Regions from separate parts of the Pseudomonas viridinivis genome, predicted to be linked through region 1. Evidence: predicted binding sites of a transcription regulator. Region 1 holds the regulator's gene; each other region holds the start of a gene.
What was found. The regulator FliA, encoded in region 1, starts transcription of late flagellar genes. The targets are predictions, from matches to a motif close to CTAAAGTTTNNNNNNNNNNNGCCGNTAA.
Positions count from the first base shown of each region.

Region 1 (5,091 bases):
AGCGCCAGCAGGAGATGTTGCCATCGCCGACCCGGGTTCAGGATTCTAAAGAGCTGGGCTGGGATGACGTGACCCCCATCGACATGATCGGCCTGGAAGTGGGCTACCGCCTGATTCCGCTGGTGGATCGCAATCAGGGTGGTCAGTTGCTTGCGCGGATCAAGGGCGTACGCAAGAAGCTCTCTCAGGAGCTAGGCTTTCTCATGCCCACTGTGCATATCCGTGACAACCTGGATCTGGCGCCCAGTGCCTATCGTTTGACGCTCATGGGCGTGACGCTGGCGGAAGCCGAGATTTACCCGGACCGGGAGTTGGCGATCAACCCCGGTCAGGTGTTCGGCACCCTCAACGGTATTACCGCCAAGGACCCGGCGTTTGGTCTGGAAGCGGTATGGATTGAAATCAGCCAGCGCAGTCAGGCGCAGTCCCTGGGTTACACCGTGGTCGATGCCAGTACGGTAGTGGCGACGCACCTCAACCAGATTCTTTATAAACACTCTCATGAGCTGATTGGCCATGAAGAAGTCCAGCAATTGATGCAGTTGCTGGCTAAAGGCTCGCCGAAACTGGCTGAAGAGCTGGTTCCCGGGATTCTTTCGCTCTCGGCGTTGCTCAAGGTCCTGCAGTCGCTTCTGGCCGAACAAGTGCCGGTTCGCGACATTCGCAGCATCGCCGAAGCCATCGCGAACAACGCCATGCGGAGTCAAGATACCGCCGCGTTGGTTGCGGCAGTACGCGTCGGATTAAGCCGCGCAATCGTGCAAAGCATTGTAGGGATTGAGCCGGAGCTGCCAGTTATCACTCTGGAGCCAAGGTTGGAACAGATATTGCTCAATAGTTTGCAGAAGGCAGGTCAGGGTCAGGAAGAAGGCGTTCTGCTTGAGCCAAGCATGGCTGAAAAGCTCCAGCGTTCGTTGATCGACGCGGCGCAGCGGCAGGAGATGCAGGGTTTGCCGGTCATTCTTTTGGTTGCAGGCCCGGTTCGCGCCATGTTGTCACGCTTTGGACGACTGGCTGTACCGAACATGCATGTGTTGGCGTATCAGGAAATTCCTGACAATAAGCAAGTCACCATCGTAGCGACTGTCGGGCCTAACGGCTGAGGTAGTGAGTCATGCAAGTTAAGCGATTTTTCGCCGCCGATATGCGTCAAGCCATGAAACTGGTTCGCGATGAGCTGGGCGCAGAAGCGGCCATCATCGGTAATCGGCGGATTGCCGGTGGCGTAGAGCTGACTGCTGCGCTGGATTACAAGCTGTCTGCGCTGGCGCCTCGCGTGCCGAACATCGAGCTTGAAGACGAGCTGCGCAAAACCCAGTCGCGGATTGTTACCGCCCAGGCTGAACTGAACAATCGCGGCGACAGTGACCCGTCAGTCAATCGCCAGCTGTTCTCCGGCTTGCCGCTTAGCGCTGCCGACACGCATATCGAACCGACGCTCGAAGAGCCGCCGCGCCCATTCGTTCAAGCTCACGCAACCCCAGCGGAACCCGCCGGCGGCCAGCGCGCTTACGAAAACATGCGTTTCGAATTGAATGGTCTGCGTGAACTGCTGGAAGTCCAGCTGGGTTCGCTGGCCTGGAATCAACTGCAAGGCAGCCGTCCGCAACAGGCCAACCTGTGGCGTCGCCTGCAACGTATTGGTCTGTCCGGTCCGTTGTCCCGCGACCTGCTGGCAATGGTCGGCGAAATTGAAGAACCTCGTCAGGCCTGGCGCATGCTGTTGGCGCACCTGGCGCGGATGATTGCCACTCCGGAAATCGAGCCGCTCGAAGAGGGTGGCGTGATTGCCATGGTCGGCCCGGCTGGCATGGGTAAAACCACCACACTCGCCAAGCTGGCCGCGCGCTATGTGTTGAAGTACGGCGCACAGAACATCGCTCTGGTGAGCATGGACAGCTTTCGCATCGGCGCTCAGGAGCAGCTCAAGACTCTGGGCCGCATCCTCAACGTGCCGGTGACGCATGTCGATCCGGGCCAGTCGCTGGCTCAGGCACTGGAGCCGCTGTTGCGCAAGCGCGTGGTGTTGATTGACACCGCAGGCCTGCAAGCCAGCGATCCGGCCCTGCGCATGCAGCTCGAAAGCCTCGCCGGGCGTGGCATCAAGGCGCGTAATTATCTGGTGTTGGCAACGACCAGTCAGAAGCAAGTGCTGACCGCTGCCTACCACAGTTACAAACGTTGTGGCTTGTCCGGGTGCATCCTGACCAAGCTGGACGAAACTGCCAGCCTGGGCGAAGTACTCAGCCTGGCGATCAGTCATGAGCTACCTGTTGCCTACCTGACTGACGGGCCGCGAATACCTGATGATTTACACCTTCCGCGCCGGCACCAATTGGTTACCCGTGCGGTCAATGTGCAGATGCAGGAAGAGCCTAGCGAAGAAGCGATGGCGGATATGTTTGCCGACCTGTACCACAACCCCAGCAAGCGGGTGGGTTAGGTGAAACGAACTAATGGAATTTACCTGCATCGATGGTCTGCCACGCATTGTTCCTCAGCGAACGTGCAGCCCCCAATGTGGCTTCGGTCTACGCAAGACAAGGTAATGAAATAACATGGGCAGCATGCATCCCGTACAGGTGATCGCGGTGACCGGCGGCAAAGGTGGCGTCGGTAAGACTAACGTGTCAGTGAACCTATCGCTGGCCTTGGCCGAGCTTGGCCGGCGCGTCATGCTGCTGGACGCCGACCTTGGCCTGGCCAATGTCGACGTGTTGCTGGGGCTTACGCCCAAGCGCACCCTTGCCGATGTGATTGAAGGGCGTTGCGAATTGCGCGACGTACTCCTTCAGGGCCCTGGCGGGATTCGCATCGTGCCAGCCGCTTCCGGCACGCAGAGCATGGTGCACCTGACGCCGGCGCAGCATGCCGGTCTGATTCAGGCCTTCAGCGATATTGGCGATAACCTCGACGTACTGGTCATCGATACGGCCGCCGGCATCGGCGAGTCGGTGGTGAGCTTCGTGCGCGCTGCCCAGGAAGTCTTGCTGGTGGTGTGCGACGAGCCGACCTCGATCACTGACGCCTACGCGCTGATCAAGCTGCTCAATCGCGACTACGGCATGAATCGCTTCCGGGTCCTGGCCAACATGGCCCAGAGCCCGCAGGAAGGCCGCAACCTGTTTGCCAAGCTAACCAAAGTGACCGACCGCTTCCTCGATGTTGCCCTGCAATACGTCGGTGCGGTGCCTTACGACGAGTGCGTGCGCAAGGCGGTGCAGAAGCAGCGTGCCGTTTATGAAGCGTTCCCGCGCTCCAAATGCTCCCTGGCCTTCAAGGCTATTGCGCAGAAAGTCGACACCTGGCCGCTGCCGGCCAATCCGCGCGGTCATCTTGAGTTTTTCGTGGAGCGACTTGTTCACCAGACATTTGCGGGGCCTGTCCAATGACAGCCAGCGGCTACCAGATGTACAGCAAGACCTCCAAGAACTCGCAGTACGAGCTCATCGAGCGCTATGCGCCGCTGGTCAAGCGTATCGCCTATCACTTGCTGGCGCGCTTGCCGGCCAGTGTGCAGGTCGAGGACCTGATCCAGGCCGGCATGATCGGACTGCTTGAAGTGTCCACCAAGTACGACTGCACCAAAGGCGCGAGTTTCGAGACCTACGCGGGTATCCGGATTCGCGGCGCGATGCTCGATGAAGTGCGTAAAGGTGACTGGGCACCGCGTTCGGTTCACCGCAATACGCGCATGGTCAGTGACGCAATTCGCTCAATTGAAGCTAAAACAGGTCGTGACGCTAAAGATCACGAGGTTGCGGCCGAACTCCAATTGAGTCTCGATGATTATTACGGGATTTTGAACGATACCCTGGGCAGCCGGCTGTTCAGTTTCGACGACCTTTTGCAGGACGGCGAACATGAAGGGCTGCACGAGGACGGCGCAAGCGGTTCGCTTGAGCCATCGCGGGATCTGGAAGACGAACGTTTCCAGGCCGCGTTAGCAGATGCGATTGCCAATTTGCCAGAGCGCGAGCGACTGGTGTTGGCGCTGTACTATGACGAGGAGCTGAATCTCAAGGAAATCGGTGAGGTCCTTGGGGTCAGCGAGTCGCGAGTCAGCCAGTTACACAGCCAGTGCGCAGCTCGTTTGCGAGGGCGTTTGGGAGAGTGGCGAGCGCGTTGACAGGTGTGGCGCATCCGTAGGGTTGCGCTGTACGTGTAAGCCGGCTGTGCAAAGCGTTGTGTGGGGAGATGGACAAGGCGGGAACCGGTCATTGGCATTACTGCAAGCTGTTGGAAGGAGTTTTACCTTTCTGGCGGCACGCCGAACTGCTGCCCGGTTTCTTGACTGTTGATTTACCAAGCCCGTCGTCGTTTTAGTACAGCCGATGTGAGCTGTGCCGGTATTGATTGAACAGCGCGTTCAGGTGCTGAACGCGTTAAAGACTGCTTGGAGGTCGAATTGGACAAAAACATGAAAATCCTCATCGTTGATGACTTCTCAACGATGCGGCGGATCATCAAAAACCTGTTGCGTGATTTAGGATTCACCAACACGGCCGAAGCCGATGACGGGCTCACCGCGCTGCCAATGTTGCAGAGCGGTGCTTTCGACTTTCTGGTGACTGACTGGAACATGCCTGGCATGTCCGGCATCGACCTGTTGCGTCAGGTGCGCGCCGATGAACGACTCAAGCACCTTCCGGTGCTGATGGTCACGGCCGAAGCCAAGCGCGACCAGATCATCGAAGCCGCCCAGGCGGGCGTCAACGGTTATGTCGTGAAGCCATTTACGGCCCAAGTGCTGAAAGAAAAGATCGAAAAGATCTTCGAGCGCGTCAATAGCTGATGTTTGCCGCGAGGGTGCTATGGAGCATAAAGAGTCATCACAGGGCGACTTTGAGTCAACCCTGAAAAAACACGCGCATGAGCTGGTGATGTGCCTTGAAAAAGGCCGTTTCGGCGAAGCCGTGCAATTGATCCATGAGCTGAACCAGACTCGTGATCGCGGCTTGTATCAGGAAGTCGGCAAACTCACCCGCGAGCTGCACAGCGCAATCGTCAATTTCCAGATTGACCCGAACATGCCTCAGGCCAAGGAAGTGTCCCAGATCACGGATGCTACCGAGCGTTTGTCGTATGTTG
Region 1 covers NZ_CP151076.1:1,885,365-1,890,455, forward strand. The annotation lists gene flhA (flagellar biosynthesis protein FlhA) at 1-1,103, shown strand, start outside; gene flhF (flagellar biosynthesis protein FlhF) at 1,115-2,443, shown strand; gene fleN (flagellar synthesis regulator FleN) at 2,559-3,392, shown strand; gene fliA (RNA polymerase sigma factor FliA) at 3,389-4,129, shown strand; gene AABC73_RS08665 (chemotaxis response regulator CheY) at 4,421-4,795, shown strand; gene AABC73_RS08670 (protein phosphatase CheZ) at 4,815-5,091, shown strand, end outside.

Region 2 (5,091 bases), 1.2 Mb from region 1:
ACATGAGGAAATTCTCAAGTTCATCAAACAAGGCGATGCCAGCGGTGCCGAACGGGCGATGCATGACCATTTGGTGACGCACGTCGGCGATTGAGGCCAGTAACGTGACACGTGTAAATACCGTGTTGATCCTCACGCAACCCGTACAGACTGTGTGAAAACTACTGCAGGCTGGGCGACCTTCGGCGCTACGCACACAATACTGCGTTAAAAACAGGCGGAAAATGCTCATTTAGAACACCTAGACTCCGCTTTTCCGCCTGTTTTTGCCTTGTCTTGCCTTCGCTCGTCACGTTTTCACACAGTCTGCGTAGGACCGGCTTTAGCCGGGAGGAGGCCGATACATTCGCAGCAGTTGCGTTGTCAGACCTTTCGCCCTCCCGGCTAAAGCCAGTCTTACGCCTTTTATTCCGCCAGCAACACCGCCGCATCAAAGCCCATGCGCAGGTTGCCCCAATGGCGGCCGTCGAAGAAGAACGGCACGTCGATCTCGGTCATGATTTCCCCTGTGTCGCGCAGGTAAGTCTGGAGCAGGAAGCGCTGTACATTCCCCGCTGCACGCAGGCCGATAGGGTCGCTGAACATCCGTTTGTTACGGCAGACGGGCAGGTCGACAGTGCGGTCGCCGGTTGGCGGTTTCGAAACCCAGCTGTTGTTGACCGGGCAATAGCCCTTGTTGTCGACGATGAACGACACCTTGCCACCTTTTGTGCCCTTGGTCAGCTTGTCGCATTCTTCCTGACACGCCTGCGCGAAGCGTTCGGTGTAGCTGGTCATGTACTGCTTGGGATCCGTGTTGGGGATCAGTTTATAGCTCTGGTCGAACAGATTGAGTCCTTCGCGTTGCATTACCGCCAAGCGCAGCTGAAGGGTATCGCGGCATTCGCTTGCCCGGGTAATCGCCGCATCCAGCGCGCCATGGCCCAGGACAAATTTGCCGAGCATCGTCTGCACCCGTTCGGCGACGCCTAACAGGTCGCGGGTCGCCGTGGCTGAAAGCACCATGCGTTGATCAATGGACTGGCTGTCGGCGTAGATCCGGGTGACGCGCTCGTTGATGCCGGTATTGCTCTCGGCGAACTGCTGAATGTGTTCGGCGATGTCGGCAAGCTTGCCGTTGGTGGACTCGAAGTCGCCGATCATGGTCTCGAAATGACCAGAGGCGCGCTCGACGACCTTGCGGGTTTCCCGGGCGCTATGGCTGATGTGTGCGGTTTGCTCATGGGTGGAGCCGACTTCCAGCAGCATGGCGTCGATGTTCTGCGAGATATCGTCAGTGGCCTTGCTGACGTTCTGCGCCAGCGTACGCACTTCATCCGCCACAACCGCGAAGCCGCGTCCGCTTTCACCTGCACGTGCGGCTTCAATCGCAGCGTTAAGCGCCAACAGATTGGTTTGCGAGGAAATCTTCTGGATCAGGCCAACGATGGATTTGATGCTCGATGAACGCTGGTTCAATGCAGAAACGAGGGTACTGAATTCGTTGAGGTTGTTGGAAATCTCACTGATGTTGCCGGTGACTTCCAGCAGTTCGGCATAGGAGTTGCGGGCCATGCTCAGGTTCTGTGCCGTGGTGCTGGAGATCCCTTGAGTCTGTTGCGAAACCTCCTGAATATTGCCCACCGCCATGTTGCTTTGGTCCATCACTTCCTTGGCGAAGCGTGCCTGATGGGTCGCGCTGTCGCTGGAATCGCTGATGTTCTTCAAGGAACGAGCCGACTCGACGGCAATTTGCACAGTCAGGGCCTGGATGGTACTGATGATTTCCCGTTGTTTGCCCAGAAAGCGATTACAGGTGCTCGCCAGTCCGCGAATTTCGTCATGGGTCAGCAGCGGCAGATCTTTGGACAGGTCGCCGCTGCCGCTGGCAATTTCTTCAAGGACCTTGGTCATATGCGTGACCGGACGCACGATCAGGTGGCGGAAATACCAGACCAGGAAGCTGACCATGCACAGCGTGAACAATGTGCTGAACAGGATCGCGTTGCTGAGCGAGCTCAAGCTGTCTTCAATCTGGCCCAGCACGGTCGCATCCAGCTGCGAGGTGTGCAGTTGTTGAACGATATCGGCACGAATGCTCAAGGCTACCCAGTAGAGCAGACCACTGACGACGACAAGCAGGAAAAGGCTTGAGAGTTTTTTGGTGAGTGAATCGAAACATTGCATTTCGATGGACTCATACAAAGCCTTGAACATCCGCATCCCGCTGCTCCTTCGCAAGGTTATAAAAACCATTCTTCAATGGGTAGTCGTCGACCGCAAAGGGCAAAGCTTTAATCTAAGCTGCTGGCGCACGCTCCATCCTGGAAACGTTTACCGACCACTGCGTCACCAAGTTGAAACAAATCTACCTGAAAAGTGATCGTTAATCGCACGCTTTATCAGCTCCAGGCCTCAAATCCCTATTTGGATGTTGACCGTATTAACCAGTTAGTACATTTTTAACCCCACACCTGGATTGTCATCGCCAGGAAAACAACAATAAATGATAGAGGCCCTCCCATGCAGCAGACCTTGCTCGCTGTTCATCTTCCCCATTCTCCTCTGCGTTCTACCACGCCACCCGTTCCGCGCGGTCGCCGTTCGCCCGCAGTTTTGTTTTAACGCAGCCATAAGGCACAGGGCATCTACGGGAGTCAGACCTGTTTTTGCCTTTGCGGCGTCGCTTTAAGCATTTCGGTTTCGGGGCATTTTCGAGGTAGGCAATGACAAGAATCGTGGGGTTGTATTTCAAACTTCTGAAGTTGCTGATTGTGCTGTGCATGGTCGCGATGATCGTGCTGGTCTTCGGCAACGTGGTACTGCGCTATGCGTTCAACTCAGGGATCAGTGTCTCTGAAGAGTTGTCTCGCTGGTTTTTCGTCTGGATGATTTTTCTCGGTGCACTGGTCGCGCTGAAGGAGCGGGCGCACATGGGCCTGGACAGTCTGGTCAGGCGCTTGCCCCCTGGCGGCAAGCGCATTTGCCTGGTGATAGGGCACGTCTTGATGATTTACATCTGCTGGCTGGTGTTCAGCGGCAGTTGGCAGCAGGCAGTCATCAACCTGGAGGTCGTGGCGCCCGCATCAGGCTTGTCCATGGCGCTGTTCTACGCCGCAGGCCTGGTATTTGGTGCCAGCGCCGGCGCAATTCTCATGTACGAGTTGTATCGGGTGGTCAGCGGCAAGCTGAGCGATGACGAGTTGGTGATGGTCAGGGACAGTGACGCAGCGCAGGAGATCGACACTATCCAGAAACAGCAGTCCACCACCAAGAGTACTCACCCATGACCCTGGCTATTTTCCTAGGTTCGCTGATCGGCACCATGGCCTTGGGTATCCCGATTGCCTTCGCTTTGCTGCTGGTCAGTGTCGCATTGATGCTGCATCTGGACCTGTTCGACGCGCAGATCATCGCGCAGAACCTGCTCAACGGCGCGGACAGCTTCCCGTTGATGGCGGTGCCGTTCTTCATGCTGGCTGGCGAGATCATGAATGCTGGCGGCTTGTCCAAACGCATCGTCAATATCGCCATGGCGTTAGTCGGCCACAAGCGCGGCGGACTGGGCTATGTGGCAATCATTGCCTCGTGCCTGCTGGCGTCGTTGTCAGGCTCGGCGGTGGCCGATGCGGCCGCGCTCGCCGCGCTGCTGGTACCGATGATGATTCAGGCCGGGCATAACCGCGCGCATTCGGCTGGCCTCATCGCTGCGGGCGGGATCATCGCGCCAGTGATTCCGCCAAGCATCGGATTCATCGTCTTCGGCGTCGCGTCCGGCGTATCGATCAGCAAGCTGTTTCTGGCTGGAATCGTGCCGGGACTCATGCTGGGCGTCGCGCTCGCAGTTGCCTGGTGGTTTGTTTCCCGCAGCGAGAACATTGCGCCTCCTGCCAAACAGAGCCTGGCCCAGATCATGGGGACCCTGGTCGACGGCAGCTGGGCGCTGGGCTTGCCACTGATCATCGTTTTCGGCCTGAAGTTCGGCATCTTTACCCCCACTGAGGCGGCCGTGGTTGCGGCGGTTTATGCGCTGTTCGTATCGCTGGTGATCTACCGGGAGCTGAAGGTCAACCAGCTGTATGACCTGATTCTGGCTTCAGCGAAGACCACATCGGTGGTGATGTTTCTGGTGGCGGCGGCCATGGTGTCGTCATGGCTGGTGACGATCGCCGAGTTGCCTCAACAACTGGCGGGGCTACTCGCACCCTTCATGGATAACCCGACCATGTTGTTGATGGTCATCATGCTCCTGGTGATTCTGGTTGGCACGGCGATGGACATGACGCCGACCATCCTGCTGCTGACGCCGGTGTTGATGCCGGCCGTCGTCATGGCTGGTATTGATCCGGTGTACTTCGGCGTAATTTTCTTGATCAACTGCGCCATTGGCTTGATCACGCCCCCCGTCGGTACGGTACTCAATGTGGTGTGTGGTGTGTCGAAGATACGTATGGACGAGATCATTCGAGGTGTCTGGCCGTTCATGCTGGCCCAGTTCGTTGTGCTGTTTCTGCTAGTGCTGTTTCCTTCGCTGGTTCTCGTGCCGTTGAAGTTTTTCACCGGTTGATCTCGGTGAGCATCCCAGTAATTCGACTTCTAAAAACAATATGGAGAGTGACATGCAAAAAATCATGAAATCCCTGCTGGCGGGTGCCTGTGCAACAAGCCTGTTGCTGGGCAGTATGGCCAGCCACGCGGCGGAGATTCGAGAGCGAACCCTGCGCTTTGCGTTCCAGAACGTCATAGAACACCCGCAAGGGCAGGGCGCCCAGAAATTTGCCGACCTGCTGACCCAAAGCAGCGGCGGCAAGATCAAAGTTCGACTTTTCCCGGGTGGCACCCTGGGCGGCGATGTGCAAACCGTGTCCGCATTGCAGGGCGGTACGCTGGACCTGACCGTGCTCAACTCCGGCATCCTGGCCGCCCAGGCCAAGGACTTCGCGATGCTGGACTTCCCATTCCTGTTCAACAATGTGGCAGAAGCTCACGCGGTGATCGATGGCCCGGTAGGTCAGAATCTGGCCGCGCAACTGGACAGCAAGGGGCTGATCAGCCTGGGTTACTGGGACCTTGGTTTTCGTAACATCACCAACAGCAAACACCCCATTAACA
Region 2 covers NZ_CP151076.1:3,109,878-3,114,968, reverse strand. The annotation lists gene nanR (transcriptional regulator NanR) at 1-94, shown strand, start outside; gene AABC73_RS14505 (methyl-accepting chemotaxis protein) at 406-2,202, opposite strand; gene AABC73_RS14500 (TRAP transporter small permease) at 2,706-3,269, shown strand; gene AABC73_RS14495 (TRAP transporter large permease subunit) at 3,266-4,546, shown strand; gene AABC73_RS14490 (TRAP transporter substrate-binding protein) at 4,599-5,091, shown strand, end outside.
Region 2: the regulator FliA is predicted to act here: its motif matches at 2,250-2,277, upstream of AABC73_RS14505 (methyl-accepting chemotaxis protein).

Region 3 (5,091 bases), 2.2 Mb from region 1:
TCGCTCCGGCGGATCTGCCCAAGGATGGCGGGCGTTTTGATCTGGCGATTGCCTTGGGTTTGCTGGCGGCAAATGGGCAAGTGCCGCTTACGGCGTTGCAGGACGTGGAATGCCTTGGCGAGTTGGCCTTGTCGGGGGCAATTCGGCCGATTCAAGGGGTGTTGCCAGCGGCGTTGGCCGCCCGCGCTGCCGAGCGCACGCTGATCATTCCTGCGGTCAACGCCGAAGAAGCGTGTCTGGCGTCGGGTTTGCGGGTCATCGCCGCCAATCATTTGCTGGAGCTGGTGGCCCATTTCAACGGGCAGGTGCCCATCGCGCCCTATCAGGCCAGCGGGCTTTTGCATCAGAGCAAACCTTACCCGGACCTCAGTGAAGTCCAGGGCCAGACCGCCGCCAAACGCGCGCTGATCGTCGCCGCAGCCGGCGCGCATAACCTTTTATTCAGCGGCCCGCCCGGAACCGGCAAAACCCTGCTCGCCAGTCGTCTGCCTGGTTTGCTGCCACCGTTGGACGAACATGAGGCGCTGGAAGTCGCGGCGATTCAATCGGTCGCCAGCCAGATTCCGCTGACCAGCTGGCCGCAGCGGCCGTTCCGTCAGCCGCACCACTCGGCGTCCGGCCCGGCGTTAGTGGGCGGCGGCAGTCGCCCGCAGCCGGGGGAAATCACCTTGGCGCATCATGGCGTGCTGTTTCTCGATGAGCTGCCGGAATTCGACCGTCGGGTTCTGGAAGTGCTTCGCGAGCCGCTAGAGTCGGGCCATATCGTGATTTCGCGGGCGCGGGACCGGGTGCGCTTTCCGGCGCGTTTTCAGCTGGTCGCGGCGATGAATCCCTGTCCGTGCGGCTATCTGGGCGAGCCCACCGGGCGCTGTCGTTGTTCTACCGAGCAGATCCAGCGTTATCGCAACAAATTATCCGGCCCGCTGCTGGACCGGATTGATCTGCACCTGACCGTGGCGCGGGAAGCGACGTCGCTCAATCCTGCGCCGCAGCAAGGCGACGACACCGCCAGCGCCGCCAAATGGGTCGCGCAAGCCAGGGAACGTCAGCAGCGGCGCCAGGGTTGCGCCAATGCATTTCTCGATTTGCCCGGCCTGCGCCAGCATTGTGGGTTGTCTGCTGCCGATGAAGCCTGGCTGGAAACAGCATGCGAGCGACTGACGCTGTCACTGCGCGCCGCCCACCGCCTGCTGAAAGTGGCGCGCACGCTGGCTGATCTGGAACAAGTCGAGGCGATCAACCGCAGTCATGTGGCGGAGGCGTTGCAGTATCGGCCTTCGAGTCATTGAGCGCGCGGGCGACATGATCCTTGTGGGAGCGAGCTTGCTCGCGAAGGCAATGTTTCATACCTACCTATTCGCGAGCAAGCTCGCTCCCACAGAATTAACTGATCAACGAAACCGATCAACCTCAGTGCGCAATTCCGCCGCCAACGCATTCAGTTCTTCGGCGGTCACTGCCAGATGCGAGACCACTTCGCGCTGTTCGGTATTGGCCATCGCGATGCTTTGCAGGTTACTGCTGAGCAAGGTCGCGGTGCTGCTTTGTTCCTGGGTCGCTGTGGTGATCGCAGCAAACTGCTCACCGGCGGAACGGCTTTGCTCGTCGATCTGCGCCAGCGCGGCGGCGACCTTGGCATTGAGTGACAGACCTTCCTGCATCAACGCATTGCCCTGCTGCATCGTACTGATGGCATTGCCGGTTTCCTGCTGGATGCTGGCGATCATGCCGGAGATTTCATCGGTGGCCTTGCGCGTCCTGGATGCCAGGCTGCGCACCTCATCTGCTACCACCGCAAAACCACGGCCCTGCTCACCGGCGCGCGCCGCTTCGATGGCCGCGTTGAGAGCCAGCAAGTTGGTCTGATCGGCAATCGAGGTGATCACGCCAACGATGCTGCCGATTTCCTGAGAGCGCTGCCCCAACGTATCGATAACCGTGGCGGTGCTGCTGAGCGAGGAAGCAATCTGCTCAAGGGAAGAGGACGCCTCCTGCATCGAGGCGCGACCGATACGGGTTTGCTGGGCATTGTCACTGGCCAGACGTTCGGTATTGCCCATATTGTCGGCGATGTTCAGGGAAGTAGCGCTGAACTCTTCGACAGCGCCAGCCATGCTGGTGATTTCGCCGGACTGCTGTTCCATACCTTCGTACGCACCGCCCGACAGGCCGGACAACTCATGAGCGCGGCTGCTGACTTGCTGAGCGGCCGTGCGGATGTGGGAAACCATTGTCGACAAGGCTTCACCCATCTTGTTGAAGCTGCCCGCCAACTGACCGATTTCGTCGTGACTGGACACATTCAGGCGCACGCTCAAATCACCGGCACCCAAGGCTTCAGCCTGACGCACCAGATCGGACAACGGCTGCAGTTTGCTGCGCAACAGCCAGATTGCCGCACCTACTGCGATAAACATGGCCAACAGGCTGCCAATGGCCAGCTGCGTGCCGACGCTCCAGGTCACCGCGCTGATTTCAGCTTTCGGCATGCTGGCGAGCACTGTCCACGGGCCGTCCTTGAACGGCTGGGCAACACTGTAGAAATCCTGGCTGGTATCGTTCCAGAACTGACCCTTGCCCGGCTGCTTGACGACGTCAGCAACGGTTTTGCCTGCCTGTTCCGGGGCTTTCACGCCTGCCGGTGGGACCAGCCAGCGGCCTTGATCATCCAGCAGCGCCAAGGAACCTGTTGTACCGATGCGAAAATTCTTCAGGTTTTCGAACTGAGCGTTTTGCGCATCGGTGTAATCGAAGCCGACAAACAGCACCGCAATGACTTTGCCGCTGGTGTCACGCACCGGGGAGTACTGCGTCATGTAATTGCGGTCGAATAACACGGTTTTGCCGACGTAGTTTTGCCCGGCGATCAAGCGGTCATAAGCCGGACTCTTGTGGTCCAGTTGCGTCCCAATGGCGCGTGTGCCGTCCTGTTTGGTCAGCGACGTGCTGATCCGGATGAAGTCGTCGCCGCTGCGCACGAATACCGTGGCGACCCCGGCTGTCAGTTGGCGGAAGCTGTCGACTTCGGTGAAGTCGTTGTTCAAGGCATTGGCGCCCTCATACAAGCCTGGGGTCTGAACCCCGGCCACCGTGACGGTTTTGTCGGCCTGAACAGTCAGGCCGGCAGCAAAGCGTTTTTCAAACAAACCGGCCAGGCGCTGGGTGCTGTCACGCAAGGTGCTATGAAAGGTGGCGAGCTGATCCGCCAGCAACCGCGCTTCACTGCCCATATGCTCTTCACGAATGACGAGGTTGGCAGAGTCCAGTGAACGCAAAGCAAAAACGGTACTGCCGCTGATCACGACCGCCAGAATAACGGCCAGAGCTATACCGAGTTGCGAGGCAATTCGAGCGCGGGGCTTTGACATAAGGGCTCCTGACCGAACAGTTCGGACCTTTGGATTCCGGACTGTTCAGCAAATTATCTGTTTGATTTTTAGGGCTTTTCGTACGCTTTTTGGTACGAATAGTCCCATGTCTTGAACATCGGCCACTCAGATGAATACTTGAGCGCATCCGTCGGATTAGCAAACGATTGCGATACTGAAATCCGCCGACCACTTACCTGAGAATTTTCACGTCCGGCAACTCCATGGCCTGGACTTCGCTTTGCAGAAAGTCGCCCAGTCGCCGCAACCGCTCTGTTCCGGGCCTCGTACGCGGCCAGACCAGATAATAATCCTCGCCGCTGTGCACTGCGGTGCGCCACGGCAGGCTCATCCGACCGTGCGCCACGTCCTCGGCGACCATCAGCAAATCGCCCATCGACACCCCATAACCGCGGGCGGCGGCGATCATGCCCAGCTCCAGCGTATCGAAGACCTGGCCGCCTTTGAGTGAGACCTGCGCCGACAAACCGGTGCGTTCCAGCCAGGTGCGCCAGTCGCGACGATCCGGCGTCGGGTGCAGCAGTTCGGCGGCGGCCAGGCGCTCGACGTCCCACGGCAGCTCTTCGAGCAAGCTCGGTGCGCCGACCGGGATCAGCAGTTCAGGGAATAGGTAAATCGCTTCCCAATCCGCCGGAAAATGCCCGCGACTGAGCAGGACCGCGCAATCAAAGGGTTCCTGGCTGAAATCCACCACGTCGATTTCCACCCAGGCGCTGGTCAGCTGCACTTCGTTGCCAACCTGTAAATGGCGAAAACGGCTGAGCCGCGCCAGCAGCCAGCGCATGGTCAAGGTCGGCGGGGCTTTCATGCGCAGCACGCCTTCGTCGCTCAACAACGTGCTGCACGCCCTTTCCAGCGCCGAAAAACCGTCCCGCACGCCGGGCAGCAAAGTGCGCGCCGCTTCGGTGAGTTGCAGGTTGCGACCCTTGCGTTGAAACAATCGGCAGGCGAAATGCTCTTCCAGGGTGCGAATGTGCCGGCTGACCGCACTTTGAGTAATGGATAACTCTTCCGCCGCGCGGGTGAACGAGCTGTGTCGAGCGGCCGCTTCGAATGCACGAAGCGCATAGAGAGGAGCGAGACTACGAGCCATTCAGATCTTTCCTGCTGCGGGGAACGCTAACTTTAGCGTATATCCGCAGAGATGAGTTTTACTCATGCAACCGATCTGATTTATCCCTTTGTGCATCCTCGGCTAACTGTCGAGAATGTGCCGCTCATCAATACCTTCGAATTCGAGCACCATCGCCATGCAACAACCTGCCATTAAAGAACTCTGGATCATCCTGCGCCTGGCCGGGCCTTTGATCGCTTCGCAGATGGCGCACATGTTGATGGTGTTCACCGACACCGTGATGATGGGCCAGCTCGGTCCCGAAGCGCTGGCGGGTGGCGGATTGGGCGCGGCCAGTTACAACTTCATTTCGTTTTTCTGCGTGGGCGTCATGGCGGCGGTCGGCACGCTGGTGGCAATCCGGCATGGCGCGGGCGACAACAAAGGCGCGGCCCAACTGGTTCAAGCCGGGGTCTGGCTGGCCTGGGGCATGGCCTTGATCGCGATGCTGATGCTGTGGAATCTGGAGCCGATCCTTCGCCAGTTCGGCCAGACCGAAGCCAACGTCCACATGGCCGGTCAATTCCTGATCACCTTGCCATTGGCGCTGCCGGGTTTGCTGACTTTCATGGCACTGCGCGGCTTCAC
Region 3 covers NZ_CP151076.1:5,944,280-5,949,370, forward strand. The annotation lists gene AABC73_RS27745 (YifB family Mg chelatase-like AAA ATPase) at 1-1,289, shown strand, start outside; gene AABC73_RS27750 (methyl-accepting chemotaxis protein) at 1,392-3,368, opposite strand; gene AABC73_RS27755 (LysR substrate-binding domain-containing protein) at 3,562-4,482, opposite strand; gene AABC73_RS27760 (NorM family multidrug efflux MATE transporter) at 4,640-5,091, shown strand, end outside.
Region 3: the regulator FliA is predicted to act here: its motif matches at 3,484-3,511, upstream of AABC73_RS27750 (methyl-accepting chemotaxis protein).

Region 4 (5,091 bases), 2.4 Mb from region 1:
CCACGTCGAGACTGACGAATGCGGCGCGCCGGAGTTTTTCTCCAACGGCTCCAAGCTGCTGACCGCCCGCAGCGAAAACGGCAAGCTGACGCCGGAATCGATCCGCGAAGTCGCCCTCAAGCGTCAGGATATTCATTACCCCAAACCGCGTGTCGTGACGTTGACCCAGGCCACGGAAGTCGGCAGCGTCTATCAGCCTGAAGAACTCAAGGCGATCAGCGCCACCTGCAAAGAGCTGAACCTGAATCTGCACATGGACGGCGCGCGGTTTTCCAATGCCTGCGCTTTCCTGGATTGTTCGCCAGCCGAGCTGACCTGGAAATCCGGGGTCGACGTGTTGTGCTTTGGCGGCACCAAGAACGGTATGGCGGTGGGCGAGGCGATTCTGTTTTTCAACCATGACCTGGCTGAAGATTTCGACTATCGCTGCAAACAGGCCGGGCAACTGGCGTCGAAAATGCGCTTCCTGTCTGCGCCCTGGGTCGGCTTGCTGGAAAACGACGCCTGGCTCAAACACGCACGGCACGCCAACCACTGCGCGCAGTTGCTGGCTGAACTGGTCAAGGATATTCCCGGCGTGGAGCTGATGTTCCCGGTGCAGGCCAACGGCGTGTTTCTGCAATTGTCGGAACCGGCCATCGCGGCGCTTACCGCCAAGGGCTGGCGCTTCTACACCTTCATCGGCAACGGCGGCGCACGTTTCATGTGTTCGTGGGACACCGAAGAAGACCGCGTGCGCGAGCTGGCGGCAGATATTCGGTTGGTGATGGGGGCTTGAGATTGTTGGCGCGGTGTTGATCTTGTGGGAGCAAGCTTGCTTGCGAAGGCGTTATTCAGATTCCAAAAATGCTCTTTGGATGTACTGGCCTCTTCGCGAGCAAGCTCGCTCCCACACAGTCTGCACAGGTGGTATCGGTTGCTTCAGCTCTGCGCGATGGTCTTGGAAATCACTTCCACCGTCGCGTCGATCTGCTGCTGGCAGCGGTCGAGCTCGACCTGATGCTGCTTTTTCAGTTCGACCTGCTGCGAGCACAGGTTCAGCGCGGCCAGGACCAGCAGGCGGTCGCCGATCAGGCTTGGGTATTTACGCTTGGTGTCGATCAATGAGGCCTTGAGCATGGCCGTTGCCTGCAGCAGGGTTTGTTCTTCCCCGGCCGGCGCCTTGATCGAGTAGTCGTTACCCATGATCGAAACGACCGTCACCCCGTTTCCATGAGTACTCATGCGCTGACGGCGCTGGCGCTGGTGGCGCGGTCAACCAAAGCCTGGATGCGGGCGGCGGTGGCGCCTTGCTTTTCTTCCTGCTCCATCAGACTCAGTTGCAGACTGTCGTTGTCATCCTTGGCTTGAGCCAGTTCGGCGCTGAGCTGCGCGTTCGTGTTTTGCAGTTGCTGGTTCTGTTGCACCAGGTCTCCTACAAGTTGTTCCAATTGGCTCAGGGATGCTTCCAACATTTTGAATTCTCTAGCTGATTTCAACGGGCGCACACGATAAAGAAAAGTCACTGCGCATGCCAGACTTTATCAGGACCGTCGGCCCTTCAAATACCGGTACTTCAGCGCGCGAGCCTCCTCAACGAGGTAAACGCATAAGGACCCTTGTTGACTGCCGTTTGGCGATCTGGTTCCGGCTACTCGTCAGACCGGCACCTTTTGTCAGTCTTCCAGCGTGGTTGTGACCTAACGCCGCAGCTCCTTTTATCCGGGGCGCCTCAAGTCTTCGGCGCCGCGACCGATAGGCATGGCAATCCGCTGCATTTGCTCTTCCGCTCGCAAGGAATGCGCCGCCACTTCTGGAGATATTATGTCCCTACGTAACATGAACATTGCCCCGCGCGCATTCCTCGGGTTTTCTTTCATCGGTGCCTTGATGCTGATCCTCGGTATTTTCGCGCTGACGCAGATGAGCAAGATTCGCGATGCTGGTGATCAGGTCGCGCAAGACAACGTCCCCAGCATCCAGAGCCTGAACGGTCTCACTGTGGCGGGTATCCGCATGCGGGTTCTGTCCTATCGTCTGCTCACCAATCGTGAGGCGGATGTCCAGGAGAAGACCATCGGATTGTTTGCTGAGCGCAACCGTCAGATAAGCGATGCTCAGGTGATTTATGAAAAATTGATCTCGTCTCCTGAAGAGCGGACGGCCTACACCGAGTATGTGCAGCTGCTGGGTGAGTACCGCCAGATTGAAGCACGCATCATTGGCTTGAGCCGCGCGGGCAATGTCGAGGAGATGGCCAGGCTGCTCAATGGCGAATCCGCAGCCAACTCGGACAAGATGAATGTGGTCCTGGGCAAGCTGTCCGACCTCAACAGCAAGCAATTGACCGTCACCAACCATGCTGCTGCCAAGGAATATTCATCGGCGTTCAATCTGGTGGTCGCTCTGCTGATCGCCGCCACGATTCTGACCATGCTGTTCGCCTGGCTGCTGACCAAGAGCATCACTCAGCCAATCGCGGCGGCGCTGGAAGCTGCGGAAACTATCGCTGAAGGCAATCTGACTCGCCCGATCAAGGTCGACGGTACGGACGAAGCCGGTCGCTTGTTGGCGGCGATGCAGAAAATGCAGGAAAAACTGCGCGACACACTGATGCATATTTCCGGCTCGGCGACGCAACTGGCGTCTGCGGCTGAAGAACTCAACGCCGTCACCGATGAAAGCGCGCGCGGCCTGACCCAACAGAACAACGAAATCGAGCAGGCAGCCACTGCGGTCAATGAAATGACCAGCGCCGTGGAAGAAGTTGCGCGCAATGCGATCAGCACCTCTGACGCATCGAAAAGCGCGACCACGTCAGCGGGCGATGGTCGTGATCTGGTCATGGAAACGGTCAGCGCCATCGAGCGCATGAGCGGCGACGTGCAGAGCACTGCGGAGTTGATCGGCAACCTGGCCAATGAATCCCGGGATATTGGCAAGGTGCTGGACGTGATTCGCGGTCTTGCGGATCAGACCAACCTGCTGGCCCTCAACGCTGCCATCGAAGCTGCACGGGCCGGTGAAGCCGGGCGCGGGTTTGCGGTGGTTGCCGATGAAGTGCGGGCGCTTGCCCATCGCACGCAGCAGTCCACCAGCGAAATCGAACGCATGATCGGCAGCATTCAGGGCGGCACCGAACAAGCGGTCAACTCCATGCGCAACAGCACCGAACGGGCCGAGTCGACCTTGAACATCGCCAAAGGCGCTGGCCTGGCGCTGGACACCATCAATACCGCCATCGTCGAGATCAATGAGCGCAACCTGGTGATCGCCAGCGCGGCGGAAGAACAGGCGCAGGTTGCACGGGAAGTGGATCGCAATCTGGTCAACATCCGCGACCTGTCGGCGCAGTCCTCAGACGGCGCCAACCAGACCAGCGCGGCCAGCGGCGAGCTGACGCGCCTGGCGGTTGATCTGAACAGTATGGTTGCGCGGTTTAGTTTGTAGGGATACACCGCAATCCCGTAGGACCGGCTTTAGCCGGGAGATGACCATTCCATACGCCACATGTGCGTTGTTGGAGCGGCTGCCCTCCCGGCTAAAGCCGGTCCTACGAGCCGGTCCTACACCTCAGGCGATTAATACTCGATCCGCACATCACCCTTGGGCACGCTGCAGCACGACAGGATGTAGCCTTCTTCGACATCTTCGTCGGTGATGCCGCCGTTGTGTTCCATTTCCACTTCGCCGCTTAGTTTCATGACCTTGCAGGTGCCGCAGATGCCCATGCCGCAGGCTTTGGGGATCATCAGGCCGAGTTTGGCGGCTGCGGCGTGGACGGTTTCGCCCGGTGCCACGCGGATGCTCTTGCCGGTGTCGGTGAATTCCACCTGATGCAGCTCCGAGGCATCGACTTCTGGTGCGTCGGCGGCGATTTCCGCTTGTTCCACGGCGTCGGCGCGGGCTTCCGGCGGCGTCTGGCCGAAGGATTCCTCGTGGTACTGCGCCATATTGAAGCCGTTGCTCTCCAGCAGACGCTTGATTGCGTTCATGTACGGCGTCGGTCCGCAGCAGAACACTTCGCGCTCGAGGAAGTCCGGGGCCATCAGTTCCAGCATTTTCTGGTTCAGATAGCCGCGATAACCGGCCCAGGGCTCACCCAATCCGTGTTTTTCGCAGACCAGATGCAGGCTGAAGTTATCGATCCGCGACGCCATGTGTTCCAGCTCGCGGTGATAAATGATGTCCTTGGGCGAGCGCGCACTGTGCACGAAGACCATGTCGACGTTGGCGTTGGTGTCGTAGAACCAGCGCGCCATGGACATTACCGGCGTGATGCCGACGCCGCCGCTGAGGTAGAGAATCTTCGGGTTCGGGAAGTCGATGGCGTTGAACAGGCCCACCGGCCCGTGGACGGCCAGTTCCTGGCCTTCATGCAGCGTGTCGTGCAGCCAGTTGGAAACCTTGCCGCCCGGCACGCGCTTGATGGTGATCGAGAAGCTGTACGGCACCGAGGGCGAACTGGAAATGGTGTAAGAGCGCATTACCGGCACGCCGTCGATTTCCAGCTCCAGGGTCACGAACTGGCCGGGCTTGAAGAAGAACAGGATCGGCTGGTCGGCCATGAAGCAGAAGGTGCGCACGTCCCAGGTTTCCTGAATCACTTTGACGACGCGAACCAGGTGACGGCCGTTGGCCCATGTCTGGGTATTTACCGGGCTGAGGAAGCTTTGGGACATGCTGAATCTCCACGGCCGACTGTCGGCCTCATGATGCGAATTCTGCGTAAGGCGCAGACAGCCCACTTACCTATCAGCGACATCGGCGTACTTATCGCGACCAGCCCTTTGCTGCCGGGGTTCGCGCGTCGGGAACGGATTCGGCCATGTCGCCCATGGATAAGGCGAAGTTTGCGCCGAACTTCACACTCGCCACTCAATAGTTACCAAAAAAACTATTCTTGAGCATGAGCGATAAAACAATCGTCGCCTTGCGTGCAAACCGTTGCAAAGAACCGTATCAGCCACATTCGCCGACCGTTAGAAGACACGGTCATGAGGACTTCAACGATGGACGTCACCGCAACCTTGAGCTTGGGCGATCCGCTGGAACCTGCACGTAAGGCCACTGCCGAAATGCTGCAGAATCGCGAGCGCACGTATTCGCTGC
Region 4 covers NZ_CP151076.1:5,738,882-5,743,972, reverse strand. The annotation lists gene AABC73_RS26825 (low specificity L-threonine aldolase) at 1-778, shown strand, start outside; gene AABC73_RS26820 (cell division protein ZapA) at 922-1,224, opposite strand; gene AABC73_RS26815 (hypothetical protein) at 1,221-1,454, opposite strand; gene AABC73_RS26810 (methyl-accepting chemotaxis protein) at 1,804-3,429, shown strand; gene gbcB (glycine-betaine demethylase subunit GbcB) at 3,561-4,661, opposite strand; gene gbcA (glycine-betaine demethylase subunit GbcA) at 4,992-5,091, shown strand, end outside.
Region 4: the regulator FliA is predicted to act here: its motif matches at 1,711-1,738, upstream of AABC73_RS26810 (methyl-accepting chemotaxis protein).